Regions from separate parts of the Streptomyces sp. NPDC014764 genome, predicted to be linked through region 1. Evidence: riboswitches for the same ligand, from Rfam matches in the RefSeq annotation. Region 1 holds a riboswitch; each other region holds the start of a gene.
What was found. A riboswitch is a leader RNA that binds a small molecule or an ion and turns the genes downstream of it on or off. The one in region 1 is predicted to bind cobalamin.

Region 1 (7,159 bases):
CACCCGCGCAGCATGTCCTCCGCGCCCTGCTCGATGTTGCCCGCCGGGCTCTGCGCGGCGACGCAGATCTGCTCGAGCTTGACCCACACCGCCCAGCTGCCGAGCGGCGTCAGGGTGGCCTGGCCGTCGCCGTAGGTGAGCGCGCCGACGGAGGCGAGGGCGCGCAGCGCCCAGTCGAGGAGCGGCTGCAGCGGGGCGTCCGCGGCGGGCGCGGGGCGCGGCTCCGGGGCGACGGCGGGGGTGTCGGGCGCGCCGGGCCGCGGCCCGTAGTCCACCTCGCAGCGCTCGGTGCGCAGTTCGGTGACCCGCTGCTCCAGCAGGTCGAGCAGCTGGGGCACGGGCACCGGCCCGGCGGACAGCTGCAGGAAGGACAGCACCTGCGGCATGGCCGTCACCACCTCGGCGACGGCGGCGGGCTCGTGGTCCTCGGGTTCGGGGCAGGAGAGCGACCAGGCGTCGCAGAGGGCGACCCAGCCGCGCAGCACGGCGCTGTCGTCGCGGTCCCAGGCGCGCAGCCGCCAGCCGGGGCGGGCGCTGTCGCCGTGCACCTCGATGAGACCGGCCAGCCGGGCGGTGTCCCAGTCGGCACGGACCTGATCGACGGTCAGGCCGAGGGCGTCGGCGGCCCGGCGGGCGGTCGCGTCGGACAGGGTGGCCTTGCCGTCGGCGGTGGCGCTGTCACCGCCGGGGCCCAGGGCGCGGTCGGCCCAGCGGGCCACGCGGGCGGCCGCGGCCAGGACGGAGCGTGCCATTCCGGCCAGCTCGGCGGGCGCGGGTGTGCCCTCCGGGGGGCGTGGCGCGGGGCGGCGCACACGCCGCTGCTCGATCGCGGCGGGAGCGGCGGCCAGGGGTCGCGGGCGGACGAGTCGAAGCCTGGAGTCGCGCGGGATACGGGACGTCACGGGTGCAGTCTTCCGGTTGACGGTCCGAAAACCCAAACGGAATGCCGCGGGACGCCTCGGTGACCGTCGCCGTCCCGGCCCGGACGGTGCCGGAGGGGCCCGATCAAGCCAGTGGTCCGACCCTAAACGGAATCCCTCGCACCGCCCGTTGCGGCGCCCCTCGGAAGGCCCCGCCGGGGTGCCCGCCGGGCGGCGCCCACGCTCACATCAGCGGTACGAGGAACCTCCGCAGCGACTCCTCGTACGCGGCCGGGTCGGCGTTCCACATCGCGGCGTGCGGGGCGCCCCTGACGGTCTGCAGGGTGACCGTGTCGGGGTGGGCGGCGGCGAGGCGGCGGGAGAACCGCCAGGGGGCCACCGTGTCGTCGGGGCCGTGGAAGATCTGCGTAGGAAGGGCGATGCCGTCCAGGCGCACCGCGCCGGGCCTGTGGTCGCCGTACAGGCCGGTGCGGCCCTGGGCGGCGCGGACGGCGAGCGGCAGGAGCACGGCCGGGGTGCGGCGGGCGCCGGCGAGCGCGCGCAGGGTGGACTCCCAGTCGAGCACCGGGGAGTCCAGGAGCAGCCCGGCGACCCGTTCGCGCAGTTCCGAGCGGGCCGCGGCGCGCAACGCCATGGTCGCGCCGGTGGAGAAGCCGTAGAGGACCACCTTGCGGGCGCCGGAGCCGACCGCGTGCCGCAGCACGGCGTCGAGGTCGCGCCACTCGGTCTCGCCGAGGTGGTTGAGCCCGTCCGGGGAACGGGGCGCCTCCGGGTCGCCCCGGTAGGCGGGGACGAGCACGGGGAACTGGTGGCGGTGAAGCGCGCCGAGGACGTTGAGGACGTGTTCGCGGGTGGCGCCGAGGCCGTGCACGGCGATCACCCAGGTGTCCCGGTTGCCGGGCACGAACCACGCGGGCAGCGGCCCGAGTTCGCCCGGCACGTCGAGCACGGTGTGGTCGACGCCGAGCGCGGTGCCGGGGTCGCCGACGTGGACGTTCGGGGTGAAGCGGGCCCGGTCGCCGGGTTCGGGCGTCCCGTAGGTGACGCGTTCGAGGCGGCGTACGACGGTGTCGGCGGAGTGGGCGGTACCGTCCAGGACGGGTCCCACGACCGCGTGGAAGCGCTCGCCGACGAGGCCGTAGCGGCCGGGACGCAGGGCGGCGAGGTCACGTGTGAGGGTGACCTGGCCGGCGGCGGTGGCGTGGACGGTGAGCCCGGGCTCGGTGGGCAGGGGCCGGCCCGAGGGGATCCTCAGGGCGGCGTCGCTGGCGAACCGGCCGGCGGCCACCGCGGCGGCACCGGCCCCTATCACGGCGGTGACGGCTGCTGCCGTCGCAGTCACAGTGCGCACGCCTCCCAGTGTCGGGGCCGGACGCGGACCCGGCCAGTGGACACGTGACCTGAAACCCGCCCGGACGCGGTCGGCCTCACGGCCGCGTCGACGGAAAGGGTTCCCGGCGGGCCCGTCCTGACACCCGGGAGCCGGCGGGTGACGGGCGACGGCTGACGGCTGACGGCTGACGGCTGACGGCAACTACCCTCGGCCCGCGGACGCCAGGGATTCCCAGGACGGCGAACCGGTTTGTCGACATGGCGTCACGGAACGCCCCGCCCGGCCGCCGCCGAGCCGAGCTCGCCTCATCAGCGCTGCCCGTACCCCCGCAGCCGCTCCCCCGCCTCCGCGAGCTGCTCCGGGCTCAGCAGGGCCGGGGTCAGGCCCGGCACCGAGGACGCCGTGAGCCAGACGCGGCACATCCATTCCAGCTGGGCCGTGCGGTCGTACGCCTGGTCGAGGCCGGCGCCGTAGGTCAGGGTGCCGTGGTTGCGCATCAGGCAGCCGGTGCGGCCGTCGAGGGCACGCAGGGTGTTCTCGGCCAGTTCCGGCGTGCCGTAGGCGGCGTACGCGGCCACACGCACAGGGCCGCCGAGGGCCGCGGTCATGTAGTGGATCGCCGGGAGCTCGTCGACGAGCGTGGAGACGGCGGTGGCGTGCACGGCGTGCGTGTGGACGACGGCGCGCGCGGCGGTCGCGCGGTAGACGGCCAGGTGGAGGGGCAGTTCACTGGTCGGGACCAGCGTGCCGAGCACCTGCCGGCCTTCGAGGTCCACCGCCGTCACGTCGGCCGGGGTGAGCCGGTCGTACGGGACGCCCGAGGGGGTCGCCAGAACGGTGTCGCCGACCCGTAGGGAGACGTTGCCCGAGGTGCCGACGACCAGGCCGTCGGCGACGGTCCGGCGGGCCGTCGCGACCAGCTCCCCCCAGGCGTCCGCCACCTCCCCGCCCGGCCCCGCGGAGCCCTCACCGCGCGTGCCCGGAACACCACTCACAGCGCCCTCCGCTTCCTGCCCTGTCCCGTCCCGTTCGGCCATGTGGAGATCCTGCCAGGAGCCCAGGCCGCCTGGGCTGGACGGCGGAGCGCGCACCCCCTCTTACGGTCACCGCGATGCCCGTTCCAGTTCATCTTCCGTTCACCCTGGTTACCTACGTTCGACCAGCCAATGACCTCGAACGATTGCCTGGGTAAATGGAAAGCTTCTCGCTGATCCTCGCGATTGTGGTGGTAACCGCACTCGCGTTCGATTTCACGAACGGTTTCCACGACACCGCGAACGCGATGGCAACGACCATTTCGACCGGTGCACTGAGGCCCAAGGTCGCGGTGGCCATGTCCGCCGTGCTGAACCTTGTCGGCGCATTCCTCTCGGTGGAGGTCGCCAACACGATCTCCAAGGGCCTCGTCGACGAGGCCGGCATCCGTCCCGAGGTCATCTTCGCCGCGTTGGTCGGCGCGATCCTCTGGAATCTCCTCACCTGGCTGGTCGGCCTGCCGTCCAGCTCGTCGCACGCCCTCATGGGCGGTCTGATCGGCGCCACGGTCGCCTCCGCCGGCTTCGGCGCGGTCCACGGCGACGTGCTGGTCACCAAGGTCCTGATCCCCGCGATCGCCGCCCCGCTGGTGGCGGGCGTCGCCGCGATGCTCGCGACCCGGCTCACCTACCGCATGGGCCGCAACGCCGACGCCAAGTCCTCCGAGAAGGGCTACCGCGCCGGGCAGATCGCCTCGGCCGGCCTGGTCTCCCTGGCCCACGGCACCAACGACGCCCAGAAGACGATGGGCATCATCACCCTCGCCCTGGTCGCCGGCGGCGCCGTCGCCCCCGACTCCGACCCGCCGATGTGGGTCATCCTCTCCGCGGGCATCGCCATCGCCCTCGGCACCTACCTGGGCGGCTGGCGCATCATCCGCACCATGGGCAAGGGCCTGACCGACCTCCAGCCGCAGCAGGGCTTCGCGGCCCAGACCAGCGCCGCGACGGTCATCCTGGCCTCCTCGCACCTGGGCTTCTCCCTCTCCACCACGCACTCCGTGTCCGGTGCCGTCATGGGTGCCGGCCTCGGCCGCAAGGGCGGCGTGGTCCGCTGGTCCACGGCCACCCGGATGTTCGTCGCCTGGGGCCTGACCCTGCCGGCCGCCGCCCTGGTCGCGGCGATCGCCGAGTGGGTGTGCGGCTTCGGGGACTGGGGCACCGCCGTCGTTGCCGTCTTCCTGATCACCTCCAGCGCGGCCATCTGGAAGATCTCCCGGCGCGAGATCGTCGACCACACCAACGTCAACGACCACGACACCCCCGCCGAGGAGCCCGCCGGTGTGGTCACCCAGGCCATCGCCGCTGTGACCCCGCCGCCCGCCGGCCCCTCCGAGGACCTCTCGGCCACCATCCCGGCCCCGGCCGCCGCCGACCCGCAGGCCCCGTCGGCCACCTCGACCGTCTGACCGCGTCCGGCACGCAGAAGGAAGCAGCATGAAGATCGACTGGGCGGCCCTCGGCTCCGTGTTCGGCGTGAGCCTCGTGGTCACCGTGGCCCTGGTGGCCCTGTTCACCCTCGGCATCTCCGGTATGTCCCGCCGCGAGCGGGCCACCGCCGAGGGCCGGTCCACGGCCCTCGCGGTCACCGGCGCCTACGCCTGCTTCGCCGCGTGCGCGGCGGCCGTGGGCTACGGCATCTACCTGATCATGGCCTGACGACAAGGCCGCACGCGTGAGCGGGCGGGACGGGAGCAGCGGCTCCCGTCCCGCCCGCTGCCGTGTCCGCGCGTCCGTGCGCCGTGTCCGGCGTGTCCATGCGCCGTTCCCGCCGTTCACCCACGTGAGCCCCTCTGTGGGCCTCGGCACACTTCAGCCCCGCAGGTCAAAGGCAAGTTGACGGCCCTTCCAAGGGCATGGTGGACTGCCTCCGCCAATACGGCGGCAGGAGAGGAAGCCGGTGCGAATCCGGCGCGGTCCCGCCACTGTCACCGGGGTGAGCCCCGGGAGCCAGGAACTCTCGCCGCCGGTCTCGTCGAACCAGGGCGTGGACACCCTGAGTGAGGACATATCGCCATGCGCGGCAGCCTGTCGAGGTCGATCAGCGACACCCCACCCCCCTTCGGGGCCGTGACCTCCGGATCCGTCACCGGCTGAACCCATGGGTGCCGATCGCGTGTTCGCGTACGGCGCCGCCGCCGGCCTCCTCGGCGACCTGCTGCTCGGCGATCCCCGCCGTGGGCATCCGGTCGCCGCTTTCGGGCGGGCCGCGGCTGCCGTGGAGCGGGTGCTGTGGCGGGACGACCGGGGCCGCGGGGCCGTGCACACCGCCGTGTGCGTCGGCGGCGCCGTCACGGTCGCAGGCCTGGCAGCCCGCGCCGCACGCCGTGGTCCTGCCGCTTCCGTCGCCCTGACCGGCGTCGCCACCTGGGCCGTCGTCGGCGGTACCTCGCTGGCCCGGGAGGCCCGGACCATCGGGCGGGCGCTCGAAGCCGGGGACGTCGAGGCCGCGAGGGAGCGGCTGCCGCACCTGTGCGGCCGTGACCCGCAGGCCCTGGACGCCGACGGGATCGCCCGTGCCGTGGTGGAGTCCGTCGCCGAGAACACCTCCGACGCCGTGGTGGGCGCCCTCGTGTGGGGCGCGGTCGCCGGGGTGCCGGGCCTGGTGGGCTTCCGGGCCGTCAACACCCTGGACGCGATGGTGGGTCACAAGTCGCCCCGGTACCGCCGTTACGGCTGGGCGTCCGCCCGTCTCGACGACGTCGCCGGCTGGCCGGGCGCGCGCCTGACGGCCGTCCTCGCCGCGCTGAGCGGGCCGGACCCGCGCGGGGCGGTACGGGCCTGGCGCGCGGACGCGGGCAAACACCCCAGCCCCAACGCCGGTCCCGTCGAGGCGTCCTTCGCGGGCGCGCTCGGCGTGCGGCTCGGCGGGACGCTCTCCTACGGCGGGCGGGTCGAGCACCGGCCCGTCCTCAACGGCGGCGGACGCCCCGTCGCCGTCGCCGACATCGACCGGGCGGTGCGCCTGTCGCGGCGGGTGGGCTGGCTGGCGCTGGCGGCCGGGGTGGCCGCGCGGCGCCTACGGAAGGGACGTGCGAAGTGAGCGGTGGCGGACTGCTGGTCGCCGGGACCACCTCGGACGCCGGCAAGAGCGTGGTCACCGCCGGGATCTGCCGGTGGCTGGTACGCCAGGGGGTGAAGGTCGCGCCGTTCAAGGCGCAGAACATGTCGCTGAACTCGTTCGTCACCCGCGAGGGCGCCGAGATCGGGCGCGCCCAGGCGATGCAGGCGCAGGCGTGCCGGGTGGAGCCGACGGCGCTGATGAACCCGGTGCTGCTGAAGCCGGGCGGCGACCGGTCCAGCCAGGTGGTGCTGATGGGCCGCCCGGTCGGCGAGATGAGCGCCCGCGGCTACCACGGCGGCCGCCAGGAGAGCCTCCTCGGCACGGTCCTCGACTGTCTGGAGCGGCTGCGGAGCGAGTACGACGCGGTGATCTGCGAGGGCGCCGGAAGCCCCGCGGAGATCAACCTGCGCCGTACCGACATCGTCAACATGGGGATCGCGCGGGGCGCGCGGCTGCCCGTGCTGGTCGTCGGGGACATCGACCGGGGCGGCGTCTTCGCGTCCTTCTTCGGCACGGTCGCCCTCCTCTCCCCGGAGGACCAGGAGCTGGTCGCCGGGTTCCTGGTGAACAAGTTCCGCGGGGACGTCTCCCTGCTGGAGCCGGGCCTGGAGATGCTGCACGGCCTGACCGGGCGGCGCTCGTACGGCGTGCTGCCGTTCCGGCACGGCCTCGGCATCGACGAGGAGGACGGGCTCCGCGTGTCGCTCCGGGGCGCCGTACGGGAGTCCGCGGTGGCCGCGCCGGCCGGCGAGGAGGTGCTGCGGGTCGCGGTGTGCGCGGTGCCGCTGATGTCCAACTTCACCGACGTGGACGCGCTGGCGGCCGAACCGGGCGTCGTGGTGCGGTT
Region 2 (7,159 bases), on a different contig from region 1:
GCCGCCACCGTCGAGGGTCCGGTCGCCGCGGTGTGCCCGGCGTCCGCGCTCCAGCTGCACCCGCACGCCACCGTGGTGATCGACGAGGCCGCCGCCTCAAAGCTGAAGCTCGCCGACTACTTCCGCCACACCTACGCCAACAAGCCGGACTGGCAGGGCCTCTGACCACTGCCCGTGGTCTGGACCATCACTGGTCACAGGGGTATACAAAAGGGATCACGGAGCGCGCGAGGGGCCCGCCCCCGCCCGGAGCCGTGCCACGATGTCAGCCGCGGCCGACGGTCTGTCGGCCGCTTCGGCAGCCGGAGCCGGGAAGGCAGAGCATGAGCACCGACGTCAGCAGTGCGGAGAACGAGGGTGGGACCGCGGTCCGTACGGCGCGCGTGCCCAAGTACTACCGGCTGAAGAAGCACCTGCTCGACATGACCGAGACCGCGCCCCCCGGCACGCCGGTCCCGCCCGAGCGCACGCTGGCGGCCGAGTTCGACACCTCCCGCACCACCGTGCGCCAGGCCCTCCAGGAACTGGTGGTCGAGGGCCGTCTGGAGCGCATCCAGGGCAAGGGGACCTTCGTCGCCAAGCCCAAGGTGTCCCAGGCGCTCCAGCTCACCTCGTACACCGAGGACATGCGCGCGCAGGGTCTGGAGCCGACCTCGCAGCTCCTCGACCTCGGGTACATCACGGCCGACGACCGGCTGGCCGGCCTGCTCGACATCACCGCCGGCGGCCGCGTGCTGCGCATCGAGCGGCTGCGCATGGCCAACGGGGAGCCCATGGCCATCGAGACCACCCACCTAAGCGCCAAGCGCTTCCCGGCTCTGCGCCGCAGCCTGACCAAGTACACCTCCCTCTACACGGCCCTCGCCGAGGTGTACGACGTCCATCTCGCGGAGGCCGAGGAGACCATCGAGACGTCCCTGGCCACGCCGCGCGAGGCGGGCCTGCTCGGCACCGACGTGGGCCTGCCGATGCTGATGCTGTCCCGGCACTCGCTGGACCGGGACGGGCAGCCCGTGGAGTGGGTGCGGTCGGTGTACCGGGGCGACCGGTACAAGTTCGTCGCGCGCCTCAAGCGCCCCCAGGACTGAGCCCGGCGCGCCCTCAGGACTGAGCCCGGCAGGCCCCGGAACTGAGCCCGGCAGGCCGCAGCACGGCCCGCTGTGCGACCGCATATCCCGACAGACCGGGTGGTTGACAGGATTTTCGTTGCTGTTGCCTTGCGGTTGCGCTGCTGCTGCATACCGCCCCTCTTACGGGGGGTTACGACCGCCCCGCGCCCTCACCTACATTGCCGCGAGCCAACGTCGGCGATCAGTGAGGGGACGGGAGCCGTCTGATGTCGCAAACCCCGCGAACAACACCAGGGCCGGTGGTGACGCCCATGCGCGTCGTCATCGGCGTCTGTCTGCTCGCACCATTCGTCGCCATGCTGTGGGTCGGGTCCTACGCCAAGACCGACCCGGTGTTCATCGGCATCCCGTTCTTCTACTGGTACCAGATGCTGTGGGTGCTGATCTCGACCGCGCTGACGATGATCGCGTACAAGCTCTGGCAGCGTGACCAGCGCGCCCGCTCGGCCGCGAAGGGCGGTGCGGAGCAGTGAACGACGGCGTGAACGGCGTGGCACTCGCCGTCTTCATCTTCTTCTTCGTGCTCGTCACCGTGATGGGCTTCCTGGCCGCGCGCTGGCGCAAGGCGGCGAACGAGCACACCCTCGACGAATGGGGCCTGGGCGGGCGGTCGTTCGGCACCTGGGTCACCTGGTTCCTGCTCGGCGGCGACCTGTACACCGCGTACACCTTCGTGGCCGTCCCGGCGGCGATCTACGCGGCCGGCGCGGCCGGCTTCTTCGCGGTGCCGTACACGATCCTCGTGTACCCGCTGATCTTCACGTTCCTGCCCCGGCTGTGGTCGGTGTCGCACAAGCACGGCTATGTGACGACCTCGGACTTCGTGCGCGGCCGGTTCGGCTCGAAGGGGCTGTCGCTGGCCGTCGCGGTCACCGGCATCCTGGCGACGATGCCGTACATCGCGCTGCAACTGGTGGGCATCCAGGCCGTGCTGGACGTGATGGGCGTCGGCGGCGGAGAGAACACCAACTGGTTCATCAAGGACCTGCCGCTGCTCCTCGCCTTCGGTGTGCTGGCCGCGTACACCTACTCGTCGGGGCTGCGGGCGCCCGCGCTGATCGCGTTCGTCAAGGACACGCTGATCTACATCGTGATCGCGGTGGCGATCATCTACATCCCGATCAAGCTGGGCGGGTTCGACGAGATCTTCGCGTCCGCGCAGGAGGCGTACAGCGAGACCAACCCGGCCACGGGTGCCCCGCGCGGCGCCCTGGTGCCGGGCGAGGCGGGCCAGTGGACGTACGCCACGCTGGCGCTGGGCTCGGCGCTCGCGCTGTTCATGTACCCGCACTCGATCACCGCGACGCTGTCCTCGCGCAGCCGTGAGGTGATCCGCCGCAACACCACGATCCTGCCGCTGTACTCGCTGATGCTGGGCCTGCTGGCGCTGCTCGGATTCATGGCGATCGCGGCCGGGGTGAAGGTGCAGAACGGCCAGCTGGCCATCCCGCAGCTGTTCGAGAACATGTTCCCGGACTGGTTCGCCGGTGTGGCCTTCGCGGCGATCGGCATCGGCGCGCTGGTGCCGGCGGCGATCATGTCGATCGCGGCGGCGAACCTGTTCACCCGCAACATCTACAAGGACTTCATCAAGCCCGACGCGACGCCCAAGCAGGAGACCGCCGTCTCCAAGGCCGTGTCGCTGCTGGTGAAGGTGGGCGCGCTGGCCTTCGTGCTGACCATGGACAAGACGGTCGCCATCAACTTCCAGCTGCTCGGCGGCATCTGGATCCTGCAGACCTTCCCGGCGCTGGTGGGCGGCCTGTTCACCCGCTGGTTCCACCGCTGGGCGCTGATCGGCGGCTGGGCGGTCGGCATGATCTACGGCACGGTAGCCGCGTACGGGGTGGCGTCGCCGACGCAGAAGCACTTCGGCGGCTCCGCCAAGGAGATCCCGGGCATCGGGGAGATCGGCTACATCGGCCTCACCGCCTTCGTGATCAACGTGCTGGTCACGGTCGTCCTGACCTTCGTCATGCGGGCGGTCAAGGCGCCGGAGGGCGTCGACGAGACCGAGCCGCGGGACTACACGGCGGACGCCGGCGACCCGGGCGTGCAGGTGGAGCTTCCGCCGGCCACGGCGGACAGCAAGCACTGACGACGTTCACGCACAGGACAGCGGGCCGCCGGTGGAAAACCGGCGGCCCGCTGTCGTCCCCGTGCGGCAGACTCCCCCGCATGGACATCGTCATCCGGCCGGCGGCGCCCGGCGAGCACGCGGAGCTCGGTGAGATCACCGCGCAGGCCTATCTCGGCGACGGGCTGCTGGACTTCGGGGAGTCCGACGCCTACCTGGGCGAGCTGCGGGACGTGGGCAGACGGGCGGCGGCCGCCGAGGTCCTGGTCGCCGTGGCGGACGGCACGCTGCTGGGCGGGGTGACGTTCGTGCCGGGCCCCGGGCCCATGGCCGACATCGCGGAGCCCGGCGAGGCGGAGATACGGATGCTGGCCGTCTCCCCCGCCCACCGCGGCCGGGGCGCCGGCGAGGCGCTGGTGCGCGCCTGCGCCGACCGGGCGCGGGCGCTCGGCCGCACGCGGATGGTGCTGTCCACGCAGCGCACGATGCACTCCGCGCACCGGGTGTACGAGCGGCTGGGCTTCACGCGAGCCCCCGGGCGGGACTGGAACCCGCTGCCGGAGCTGGACGACATCATGCTGCTCGTCTACGAACTGACGCTCTGACGGCTGGGCACAGCCCTTCCGTCCGGCCCCACCATAACTCCAACGCGACACAACATATGGGTCCGTCGGCGACACCCGGCACAAGATGTATGCTCATGCTCGCTGTCGTCGCAGGGGAATCCGGTGCGAATCCGGAACTGTCCCGCAACGGTGTACCCATGCCTGCCCACGGGCGCGCACGGGAGTCAGTCCGAGGACCTGCCGACAGTGCGCCCGGCCCTTCCGGTCCGGGTGCCCTGACGTCCGGGCCTCGCGGAATGGGCCGGTGGACGCGACGCCGCGTGCGTTCGTGTGCTGCCCCCTGCGCTCCTCGAGGCCCCTGTGCCGAGCGAGGGAGAGCCACACGTGACCATCGCGCCAGCCGATCCGGCTTCAGCGACCCGCGTGACCGAGGAGAGCGACGGCCCCGGGGCCGCGCTGCTGCGGACCCTGACCCAGCTGACCGCCGACCTGCCCGACGCCGACGCCGGCCGGGTTGCCGCCGCCGCGCTGCGCGGCCGGTCAGCCGCCGCCGACGAGGCGGAGCTGCGGGACCTGGCCACCGAGGCGGCGGCCGGACTGATCTCCGAGGACCCCGCGTACTCCCGGCTCGCCGCCCGGCTGCTCACCCTCGGCATCCGCGCCGAGGCCGCCTCGCAGGGTGTCACCTCGTTCACCGGCTCGGTGGCCGCCGGTCACCGGGAAGGCCTGATCGGCGACCGCACGGCCGCGTTCATCCGGCTCCACGCGGCCCGTCTGGACGCGCTGGTCGACACGGACGCCGACGACCGGTTCGGCTACTTCGGCCTGCGCACCCTGCACAGCCGCTACCTGCTGCGCCACCCGGTCACCCGCAAGGTCGTCGAGACGCCCCAGCACTTCCTGCTGCGGGTCGCCTGCGGGCTCGCCGAGGACGAGAGCGGGCGGGCGCTGGAGGACGTCGCCGCACTGTACGGGCTGATGAGCCGGCTGGACTACCTGCCCTCCTCCCCCACGCTGTTCAACTCCGGCACCCGCCACCCGCAGATGTCGTCCTGCTACCTCCTGGACTCCCCCAAGGACGAGCTGGACTCCCTCTACGAGCGCTACCACCAGGTCGCACGCCTGTCGAAGCACGCCGGCGGCATCGGCCTGTCCTTCTCCCGGGTCCGCGCCCGGGGTTCGCTGATCCGCGGCACCAACGGGCACTCCAACGGCATCGTCCCGTTCCTGAAGACGCTGGACGCCTCGGTCGCCGCCGTGAACCAGGGCGGCCGGCGCAAGGGCGCCGCCGCGGTCTACCTGGAGACCTGGCACGCGGACATCGAGGAGTTCCTCGAGCTGCGCGACAACACCGGTGAGGACGCCCGCCGTACGCACAACCTGAACCTGGCGCACTGGGTGCCGGACGAGTTCATGCGCCGGGTCGCCGACGACGCGCAGTGGTCGCTGTTCTCCCCGGTGGACGTGCCCGAGCTGGTCGACCTGTGGGGCGAGGAGTTCGACGCGGCCTACCGGGCCGCCGAGGCGAAGGGCCTGGCCCGCAGGACGCTTCCGGCACGCGAGCTGTACGGCCGGATGATGCGCGCCCTCGCGCAGACCGGCAACGGCTGGATGACGTTCAAGGACACCGCCAACCGCACCGCCAACCAGACCGCCGAGCCGGGCCACGTCGTCCACTCCTCCAACCTGTGCACGGAGATCCTGGAGGTCACCGACGACGGGGAGACGGCGGTCTGCAACCTCGGCTCGGTCAACCTCGCGGCATTCGCAGGCCCGGACGGCATGGACTGGGAGCGCCTGGACGCGGCGGTCCGCACCGCCGTGACGTTCCTGGACCGGGTGGTCGACATCAACTTCTACCCGACCGAGGAGGCATCCCGCTCCAACAGCCCCTGGCGCCCGGTGGGCTTGGGCGTGATGGGGCTGCAGGACGTGTTCTTCCGGCTGCGGATGCCGTTCGACTCCCCCGGGGCGAAGGCGCTCTCCACCCGGATCGCCGAGCGCATCATGCTCGCCGCGTACGAGACGTCCGCCGGTCTGGCCGAGCGGCACGGCCCGCTGCCCGCCTGGGAGAAGACCCGCACCGCGCGGGGCGTGCTGCACCCCGACCACTACGGCGTCGAGCTCGCCTGGCCGGAGCGCTGGGAGGCGCTGCGGACCCGGATCGCCGCGACGGGCCTGCGCAACGCGCTGCTGCTGGCGATCGCGCCCACCGCGACCATCGCGTCGATCGCGGGCGTGTACGAGTGCATCGAGCCGCAGGTGTCCAACCTGTTCAAACGCGAGACGCTGTCCGGGGAGTTCCTCCAGGTCAACTCGTACCTGGTGGAGGACCTCAAGCGGCTCGGCGTGTGGGACGCGCGCACCCGTGAGGCGCTGCGCGAGGCGAACGGCTCGGTGCAGGACTTCGCCTGGATCCCCGAGGACGTACGGCGGCTGTACCGCACGGCGTGGGAGATCCCGCAGCGCGGCCTGATCGACATGGCCGCCGCCCGGACCCCGTTCCTGGACCAGGCGCAGTCGCTCAACCTGTTCCTGGAGACGCCGACCATCGGGAAGCTCTCCTCGATGTACGCCTACGCCTGGAAGCAAGGGCTGAAGACCACCTACTACCTGCGCTCCCGCCCGGCGACCCGGATCGCCCGCGCGGCCCGCGCCGCCGTCCCCGTCCAGCAGCCGGCCGACCCCGAGGCCGTCGCCTGCTCCCTCGAGAACCCCGAATCCTGCGAGGCCTGCCAGTGACCACCAGCACGACCAAGAACCTGCTCGACCCCGGCTTCGAGCTGACCCTGCGCCCCATGCGCTACCCGGACTTCTACGAGCGCTACCGGGACGCGATCAAGAACACGTGGCACGTCGAGGAGGTGGACCTGCACTCGGACGTCGCCGATCTGGCGAGGCTGACGCCCGAGGAGCAGCATCTGATCGGCCGGCTCGTGGCGTTCTTCGCCACCGGCGACTCGATCGTGGCGAACAACCTGGTGCTGACGCTGTACAAGCACATCAACTCGCCGGAGGCGCGGCTGTACCTGTCGCGGCAGCTGTTCGAGGAGGCCGTGCACGTCCAGTTCTACCTGACGCTGCTGGACACCTACCTGCCCGATCCGGACGACCGGGCGGCGGCCTTCGCGGCCGTGGAGAACATCCCGTCCATCCGGGAGAAGGCCGAGTTCTGCTTCCGGTGGATGGACTCGGTGGAGCAGATCGACCGGCTGGAGTCGCGGGCCGACCGGCGCCGCTTCCTGCTGAACCTGATCTGCTTCGCGGCCTGCATCGAAGGGCTGTTCTTCTACGGCGCGTTCGCCTACGTCTACTGGTTCCGCAGCCGGGGTCTGCTGCACGGGCTGGCGACCGGCACCAACTGGGTGTTCCGCGACGAGACGATG
Region 3 (7,159 bases), on a different contig from region 1:
CCAGGCCGCCGACGACGGTGCCCAGACTGAAGCATCCGTGCAGCGTGGGCAGGACCGGCCTGCCGGTGATCCGCTCGACGTCGGCGCCGTCCACGTTGATCGCCACCTCGCCCGCCCCGACCCCGAGGCCGAACAGGCACAGGCCCGCGGTGACCAGGGCCGCGGAGGCGAGTGCGGTGCCCGCGCCCACGACGACCACACTCGCGACGACGAACAGCGTGCCGAGCGCCGTCACGGGCCTGGTCCCGAACCGGGACACGAACCGGCCGGAGCACAGGATGCCGACCATCGAGCCGACGGACAGCCCGAACAGCACCAGCCCCATCTCCCCCGTGGACACACCCAGACGGTCACGGACGTCCGGGGTGCGCGTGATCCACGAGGACATGGCGATGCCGTTGAGGAAGAAGAAGAGGTACAGCGCCCGGCGGCGCCGGCGTACGGCAAGGTCGGTCAAGGTGGGGCTCCGCCGGGGCTGGTGAGAACGAGGGGCAGGCAGGCGATGATCCCGCTCACCCACCGAGTAGGAACAAATGTACACATCGGACCGTCGGCGCCTTTGACCTAGCCCGGCCGCCCGCCCCCGTACTCCGGCAGGGCGGCCAGCGCCGCCAGCTCCTCCGGGGTGCGGGGACCGGCGTCCGCGGCGCCGGCCGGCCCCCGCGCCCGCAGGAACAGTCCGGCCGCCACGCCCCAGGGCAGCCTGAGCCCCGCCGCCGTGAGGAGGTCCCGCCGGGACAGCGTCTCCGCGGCCGGGCCGGTGTGGGCGCCCGACGGGGTCAGCAGGGCCGCGTCGTCGGCCCAGCGCAGGGCGAGGTCCACGTCGTGCGTGGCCATCACCACCGTCGTACCGCCCGCCCGCAGACCGTCCAGGGTGGCCAGCAGCCGCTCCTGACCGTCGGGGTCGAGGCCCGCCGTCGGCTCGTCCAGGATCAGCACCCGCGGCCGCATCGCGACCGCGCCCGCGATCGCCGTCCGTTTCCGCTGCCCGTACGACAGCAGGTGCGTGGGCCGGTCGGCGAGAGCGGCGATGTCCAGCGCCTCCAGCGCCTCCGCGACCCGCGCGCGCACCTCCGCGTGCGGCAGCCCGAGGTTCAGCGGCCCGAACGACACGTCCTGCCCCACGGAGGCGGCGAACAGTTGGTCGTCCGGGTCCTGCACCACCAGCTGCACGGTGGTGCGCAGCGCGGTCAGCCCTTTCCGGTCGTGGCGCACCGCACGGCCCGACAGCAGCAACTCCCCGCCATGCGGCCGCAGTCCGCCGCTCAGCAGCCGCATCAGGGTGGTCTTGCCGCTTCCGTTGCGCCCCAGCAGGGCCAGCGCCCGGCCCTCACGCACCTCGAAGTCCAGCCCGGTGAACACCGGCGGCCCCTCCTCGTACGCGAACGACACGCCCCGCAGGGCCACCGGCACCGACTCGCTCACGACAGGGGCCCTTCCAGTACACAGGTGAGGACGGCCAGCGCCGCCAGGAGCGCCGCGCTCGCGGCCGTGAAGCGGGCGGACACCCGGGCCTCCGGCACCAGCACGCGCAGGGTGCCGTCGTAGCCGCGGCCCGCGAGCCCGGTCTGCAGCCGCGCCGCACGGTCGAAGGACCGCACGAACGCGGTCGCGCCGAGCCCGCCGAGCGAACGCCAGGTCGCCGCCCGGGTGGTGTGCCCGAGCCGGGCCGCCTGCGCCGCGTGCACCCGGCGCACCGAGTCCAGCAGCAGAAAACTCATCCGGTACGTCACCAGAGCCACGTCCACCAGCGGCGCCGGCACCCCGGCGCGCACCAGCCGGGGCAGCAGGTCCGACATCGGCGTGGTGAACGCGAACAGCAGCACGCCCAGCGAAGCCGCCGAGGTGCGCAGCAGCAACTCCCCGGCGCGCAGGGGCCCGTCGGGGGCGGGCGACACCAGGCCACCCGGCCCGCCCACCCGCACCAGCAGGGTCAGCGCCCCGGTGACGCAGAACCCCAGCGGCACCCGGTACGCCCGCCACAGCCGCCCGGCCGGCACCCCCGCCGGGCCGAGCAGCAGCACCAACGCGGTGACCAGCACCAGCGGGGCGCCCGGCCACGGGGGCAGTGAGACCGCGAGGGCGGTGAGGCCCAGACCGAGGACGGCCTTGTCCACGGGATGGCGGCGGCGCCAGCGGCTGCTGTGCGCCGCCGCGTCGATCGGCAGCAAGGCCTGTCAGTCCCGTCCGCCGTCGGCGCCGGTGCGTACCTCCGCGTCCGGACCCTGTGCGCCGGCCCGCTCTCGCGCCCGCGCCTCGCCCTGCCGACGTCCGCGCCGCAGCCCGAAGTAGTACGCCAGGACGCCCGCGCCGAGTGCGGCCTGGAGGGCGAACAGCGCCGACTCGATCTCCCCGGACGGCGGTTCGTACAGCGGTGAGAACCACGGCTCGTAGTCCGGGTCGATCTCGGTGATCGCGGTCTCCGCCTCGCCGTCCGCCCCGGCGAACGGCTCCTCCTTGTGGTCGCCGAGCCCGAGCGCCAGCGGGATCACGGCGAGGACGGCGACGAGCAGCAGGAGCAGGGTGTTGATCCTCGCGTTGCGGCTCATCGGGCCACCGCCCCGGCCGACTCGGCGCGCTTGCCTCCGGCGACCGAGGTGACCAGCACCCCGAGCCGGGTCAGCTCGCCCTTGCTGGACTGCACCAGCAGACGCATCACCAGCACGGTCAGCAGCCCCTCGCTGACCGCGAGCGGGATCTGCGTGACGGCGAAGATGGAGCCGAACTTCCCCAGCGCGCCCAGGAATCCGCTGCCCGGGTCGGGGAACGCCAGCGCGAGCTGGACGCTGGTCACGCAGTACGTCGACAGGTCGGCGACGAACGCGCCGCAGAACACCGCGCCCATCAGCGGCACGTCGTACCGGCGCAGCAGACGGTAGACGCCGTACCCGGCCCAGGGGCCGACGACCGCCATGGAGAAGACGTTGGCGCCGAGCGTGGTGAGCCCGCCGTGGGCGAGCAGCAGCGCCTGGAACAGCAAAGTGATGGTCCCGAGCACCGCCATGACCGGCGGCCGGAACAGGATCGCGCCCAGCCCCGTGCCGGTGGGGTGGGAGCAACTCCCGGTCACCGAAGGCAGTTTGAGCGCTGACAGGACGAACGTGAACGCTCCCGACGCGCCCAGCAGCAGCGTGCTCTCGGGATGTTCTCTCACGTCACGGACGAGCGACCGGGCCCCGTGGACGACGAACGGCGCCGACGCGACGCCCCAGGCGACCGCGTGCGCCGGAGGCAGGAAACCCTCGGCAATGTGCATGGCTCAGCAGACCCTCTCCAGCACCTCGTGGATGGTTGACGCGCCTTGGCCGGTCTCCTGGCTGACGGGTACCACCGCCCGTGCTCCGCCTTCCCGGGTCCCGAAGGACCCAGTGGCTGCCCCTGAGGGCCGGAGCCGGACTTCCCGATCACAGTGGCGAGGGCCGCACCGGTATCGCACCGATTTCCCGTCACCAAGGCGTGGTGACAGTAGTCCCCGTCGCGGCCCGGTGACAAGCGGCGACGGGGGCGCGCGGAGGGCGCCCGGCGGCTCGGACCCCGGCGCACACCTGCGCGTTCGGGCAGCCCGGCAGCCGAGGTGACTGGAGGGCCGCCGTCCTGGGCAGGGTCTACCTGCAACTAATATGCAAGAGCGATTTTCCAGCAAGAGGGATGTGAGGTTCGATGACGACCCGACGACGCATACGGGGCGCCGCCGCCGTGCTGGCGACGGCCGCGGCGGTCTCCGCCTGCTCGGCGCCGGGCTCCGGAACCGCGGACGACGCGGCGGCCGGCGAGTCTGTGGTGATCGGCGTCTCCACCGAGCCCGACACCCTCAGCCCGCTCCTCGGCTACGGCAAGGACGGCAACTCCAAGCTGTTCGACGGCCTCCTCGCCCGCAAGGCCGACATGACCCTGGAACCCGCGCTGGCCACGGCACTCCCGCGGATCACGGACGGCGGACGCACCTACACGTACACCCTGCGCAAAGGCGTGAAGTTCAGCGACGGCAAGCCGCTGACCGCACGGGACGTCGTCTTCACGTACCGCACGGTCCTCGACGACGGCACCAACAACACCGCCAGGAGCGAACTCGCGGCCGTCAAGGACGTCCGGGCGGTGGGCGACGACACGGTCGTCTTCACCCTCCACCACCCCTACGCGCCGTTCGCCGCCCGCACGGTCCTGCCGATCGTCCCCGAGCACGTCGCCGGGAAACAGGACCCCAACACCGGCCCCTTCAACACGAAGCCCGTCGGCACCGGACCGTACGTCCTCGTCGACTGGCGCAAGGGTGAGAAGCTCACCTTCAAGGCCAACCCGCACCACTGGGGCGGCGCCCCGAAGGTGAAGAAGCTCACCATGGCGATCGTCGGCGACGACGACGTCCGCGCCACCCGGCTCCGCTCCGGCGACCTCGACGGCGCGGTCCTCCCGCCCAACCTCGCCGCCACCTTCAAGAGCGACGACGACAAGAAGACCTACCGGGCCACCTCCTACGACGTCCGCGTCGTCACCCTCCCCAGCGGCAACCCCGTCACCGGCGACTCCGCGATCCGCCGCGCCCTCGACCTCGCCGTCGACCGGCAGGCCATGGTGGACAAGATCCTCGACGGCGCCGGCCGCCCCGCCTACGGCCCGCTGCCCGTCGACGACCCGTGGTTCGCCGAGGACACCGAGCGCCCGCGCGACCTCGCCGCGGCCGGCCGCATCCTCGACGCCGCCGGCTGGACGAAGGGTGAGGACGGCATCCGCGCCAAGGACGGCCGCCCCGCCCGCTTCACGCTGTACTACCCCTCCGGCGACAAGGTCCGCCAGGACCACGCCCTCGCCTACGCCTCCGACGCCAAGAAGGCCGGCATCGACGTCCGGGTGGAGAGCGCCACCTGGGAGGTCATCGAGCCCCGCATGCACCGGGACGCCGTCCTCGCGGGCTTCGGCAGCACCGGCGACCCCGACTTCGGGCTCTACACGATGCTGCACTCCTCCCTCGCCGGAGACGGCTTCAACAACATGGCCCACTACGACAACCCGGCCGTCGACCGCGCCCTGGAGACCGGCCGCCGCGCCCAGGACCCCGAGACCCGCAGGGCCGCCTACGACGCCCTCCAGCGCGCCCTCGTGAAGGACCCCGGCTACACCTTCCTCACCCACATCGACCACCTGTACGTGCTCGCCGACCGCTGGAAGGGCCTCACCACCCAGACCGAACCGCACGAGCACGGGTTCGCCGCCGGACCCTGGTGGAACGTCGAGGACTGGCAGCCCGCGGCATGACCCACGCCCCCCGGCGAGCCACGACCCGCGCCCCCTGGCGCCCGATGGCACGGCTCACGGCGCGCCGCGCGCTGTACGCCGTGCCGGTGCTCCTCGTCGTCACGTTCGGCGTGTTCGCCGTCGCCGCGGCGTCCCCGTTCGACCCGGTGAAGGCGTACGCGGGCACGGCCGCGCTCGGCGCCGACCAGGAGACCCTGGACCGGCTGCGGGAGAACCTCGGCGCGGACCGGCCGTTCACCGCGCGCTGGTGGGACTGGCTGACCTCCGCCCTCGGCGGCGACTTCGGACAGTCCGCGGTGATGCGCCAGCCGGTGGCCGAGGTCATCGGGGAACGACTGCTGTGGTCCACCCTGTTGTGCGCCGTCGCGTTCGCCGCCGCCGTACTGCTCGGCACGGTCCTCGGAGTACTCGCGGCCCGCCGCCCCGGCTCCCTCGTGGACCGCGCGGTCACCTCCGCCGCCTATGTGCTGGAGGCCGCCCCGGTCTTCTGGATCGCGCTGCTCGCGGTGTGGCTGTTCGCCCTCCAACTGGACGTCCTCCCGGCGGGCGGCCTCACCGACACCGGCAGCGACCGGGTCACCTTCGGCAGCCTCACCGAGCATCTGGTCCTCCCCGCCGGCGTCCTCGCCGTCTCCCAGCTGCCCTGGTTCACGCTCTACGTCCGTCAGGGCGTCGGCGACGCCCTCGCGGAGGATCCCGTGCGCGGGGCGAGGGCGCGCGGCCTGAGCGAACGCACAGTGCTGCTGGGCCACGCCCTGCGCTCCGGGCTGCTGCCGGTGCTCACCCTCATCGGCTCCCGCGTGCCGGAACTCATCACCGGCGCGCTGCTGGTGGAGACGGTCTTCAGCTGGCCCGGCATCGCCTCGGCCACCGTGGAGGCGGCCACGGCTGTCGACTTCCCGCTGCTCGCCGCGCTGACCACGCTCGCCACGGCCGCCGTCCTCGCCGGCAACCTGCTCGCCGACCTGCTCTACGGGCTGATCGACCCGAGGGTGAAGCTGGAGGAGATGTGACGACCGACGTCGACGTGGCGGACGCGAAGCCGGCCTGGCGCGCGCACGGCACCGCCCGCCGCTCCACACACGTCCTGCGCCTGCGTGTCTCCGCCGCCCTGGTCGCCGTGACCGTGCTGGCCGTCTTGCTGGTCCCGCCGCTGGTCCAGCTCGACCAGCAGGCCGTCGACCTGGCCGCCAAGCTGCAACCGCCCAGCTGGGCGCACCCGTTCGGCACCGACGACGTGGGCCGCGACCTGCTGCTGCGCTGCGTCTACGGGCTGCGCGTGTCCTTGCTGGTGGGCGTGGTCGCCGCGCTCACCGCCACGGTGATCGGCACGGCCGTGGGAGCCGCCGCAGGCGCCCTCGGCGGCTGGGCCGACCGTCTGGTGATGCGACTGGTCGACACCCTGTCCTCCGTGCCGCATCTGCTGCTCGGCATCTTCATCGTGGCCATGTTCCGTCCGGGCGTCTGGCCGGTGGTGATCTCCGTCGCCCTCACGCACTGGCTGTCCACCGCGCGCATCGTGCGCGCGGAGGTGCTGTCGCTGCGGTCCCGGCCGTTCGTCGACGCGGCCGTCTCCGGCGGGGCGAGCAGGTGGCGGGTGACCGTACGCCACCTGCTGCCGGGTGTGCTGCCGCAGGCCGGTCTCGCCGCCGTGCTGATGGTCCCGCACGCCATGTGGCACGAGTCGGCCCTGTCCTTCCTCGGCCTCGGCCTGCCCACCCACACCGCGAGCCTCGGCACGCTGATCCAGGGCGCCCGGGGCTCACTCCTCGCCGGCCAGTGGTGGCCCACCCTCTTCCCCGGCCTGTTCCTGATCCTCCCCACCCTGGCGATCGCCGGCCTGGCGGGCGTCTGGCGAGAACGGATCAATCCCCGCCGCCGATCGGAGCTGATGCTGTGACGCCCG

Region 2: linked by a shared signal. The riboswitch ahead of ACF1AG_RS09510 (ribonucleoside-diphosphate reductase subunit alpha) and the one ahead of ACF1AG_RS25785 (cobalamin biosynthesis protein) in region 1 are both predicted to bind cobalamin.
Region 3: linked by a shared signal. The riboswitch ahead of ACF1AG_RS07905 (energy-coupling factor ABC transporter permease) and the one ahead of ACF1AG_RS25785 (cobalamin biosynthesis protein) in region 1 are both predicted to bind cobalamin.

What each region holds. Positions count from the first base shown of each region.
Region 1 is NZ_JBIBXY010000013.1:53,931-61,089, forward strand. Features, by position in the region: gene ACF1AG_RS25760 (hypothetical protein) at 1-902, opposite strand, end outside; gene ACF1AG_RS25765 (alpha/beta hydrolase) at 1,105-2,232, opposite strand; gene ACF1AG_RS25770 (class II aldolase/adducin family protein) at 2,523-3,251, opposite strand; gene ACF1AG_RS25775 (anion permease) at 3,407-4,657, shown strand; gene ACF1AG_RS25780 (hypothetical protein) at 4,686-4,907, shown strand; cobalamin riboswitch at 5,092-5,231, shown strand; gene ACF1AG_RS25785 (cobalamin biosynthesis protein) at 5,350-6,291, shown strand; gene ACF1AG_RS25790 (cobyric acid synthase) at 6,288-7,159, shown strand, end outside.
Region 2 is NZ_JBIBXY010000003.1:158,939-166,097, forward strand. Features, by position in the region: gene nagB (glucosamine-6-phosphate deaminase) at 1-165, shown strand, start outside; gene ACF1AG_RS09490 (GntR family transcriptional regulator) at 324-1,088, shown strand; gene ACF1AG_RS09495 (DUF3311 domain-containing protein) at 1,382-1,603, shown strand; gene mctP (monocarboxylate uptake permease MctP) at 1,600-3,228, shown strand; gene ACF1AG_RS09505 (GNAT family N-acetyltransferase) at 3,309-3,812, shown strand; cobalamin riboswitch at 3,862-4,033, shown strand; gene ACF1AG_RS09510 (ribonucleoside-diphosphate reductase subunit alpha) at 4,158-6,515, shown strand; gene ACF1AG_RS09515 (ribonucleotide-diphosphate reductase subunit beta) at 6,572-7,159, shown strand, end outside.
Region 3 is NZ_JBIBXY010000002.1:634,263-641,421, reverse strand. Features, by position in the region: gene ACF1AG_RS07925 (MFS transporter) at 1-457, opposite strand, end outside; gene ACF1AG_RS07920 (ATP-binding cassette domain-containing protein) at 565-1,425, opposite strand; gene cbiQ (cobalt ECF transporter T component CbiQ) at 1,422-2,171, opposite strand; gene ACF1AG_RS07910 (energy-coupling factor ABC transporter substrate-binding protein) at 2,178-2,549, opposite strand; gene ACF1AG_RS07905 (energy-coupling factor ABC transporter permease) at 2,546-3,256, opposite strand; cobalamin riboswitch at 3,286-3,469, opposite strand; gene ACF1AG_RS07900 (ABC transporter substrate-binding protein) at 3,661-5,253, shown strand; gene ACF1AG_RS07895 (ABC transporter permease) at 5,298-6,266, shown strand; gene ACF1AG_RS07890 (ABC transporter permease) at 6,263-7,153, shown strand; gene ACF1AG_RS07885 (ABC transporter ATP-binding protein) at 7,150-7,159, shown strand, end outside.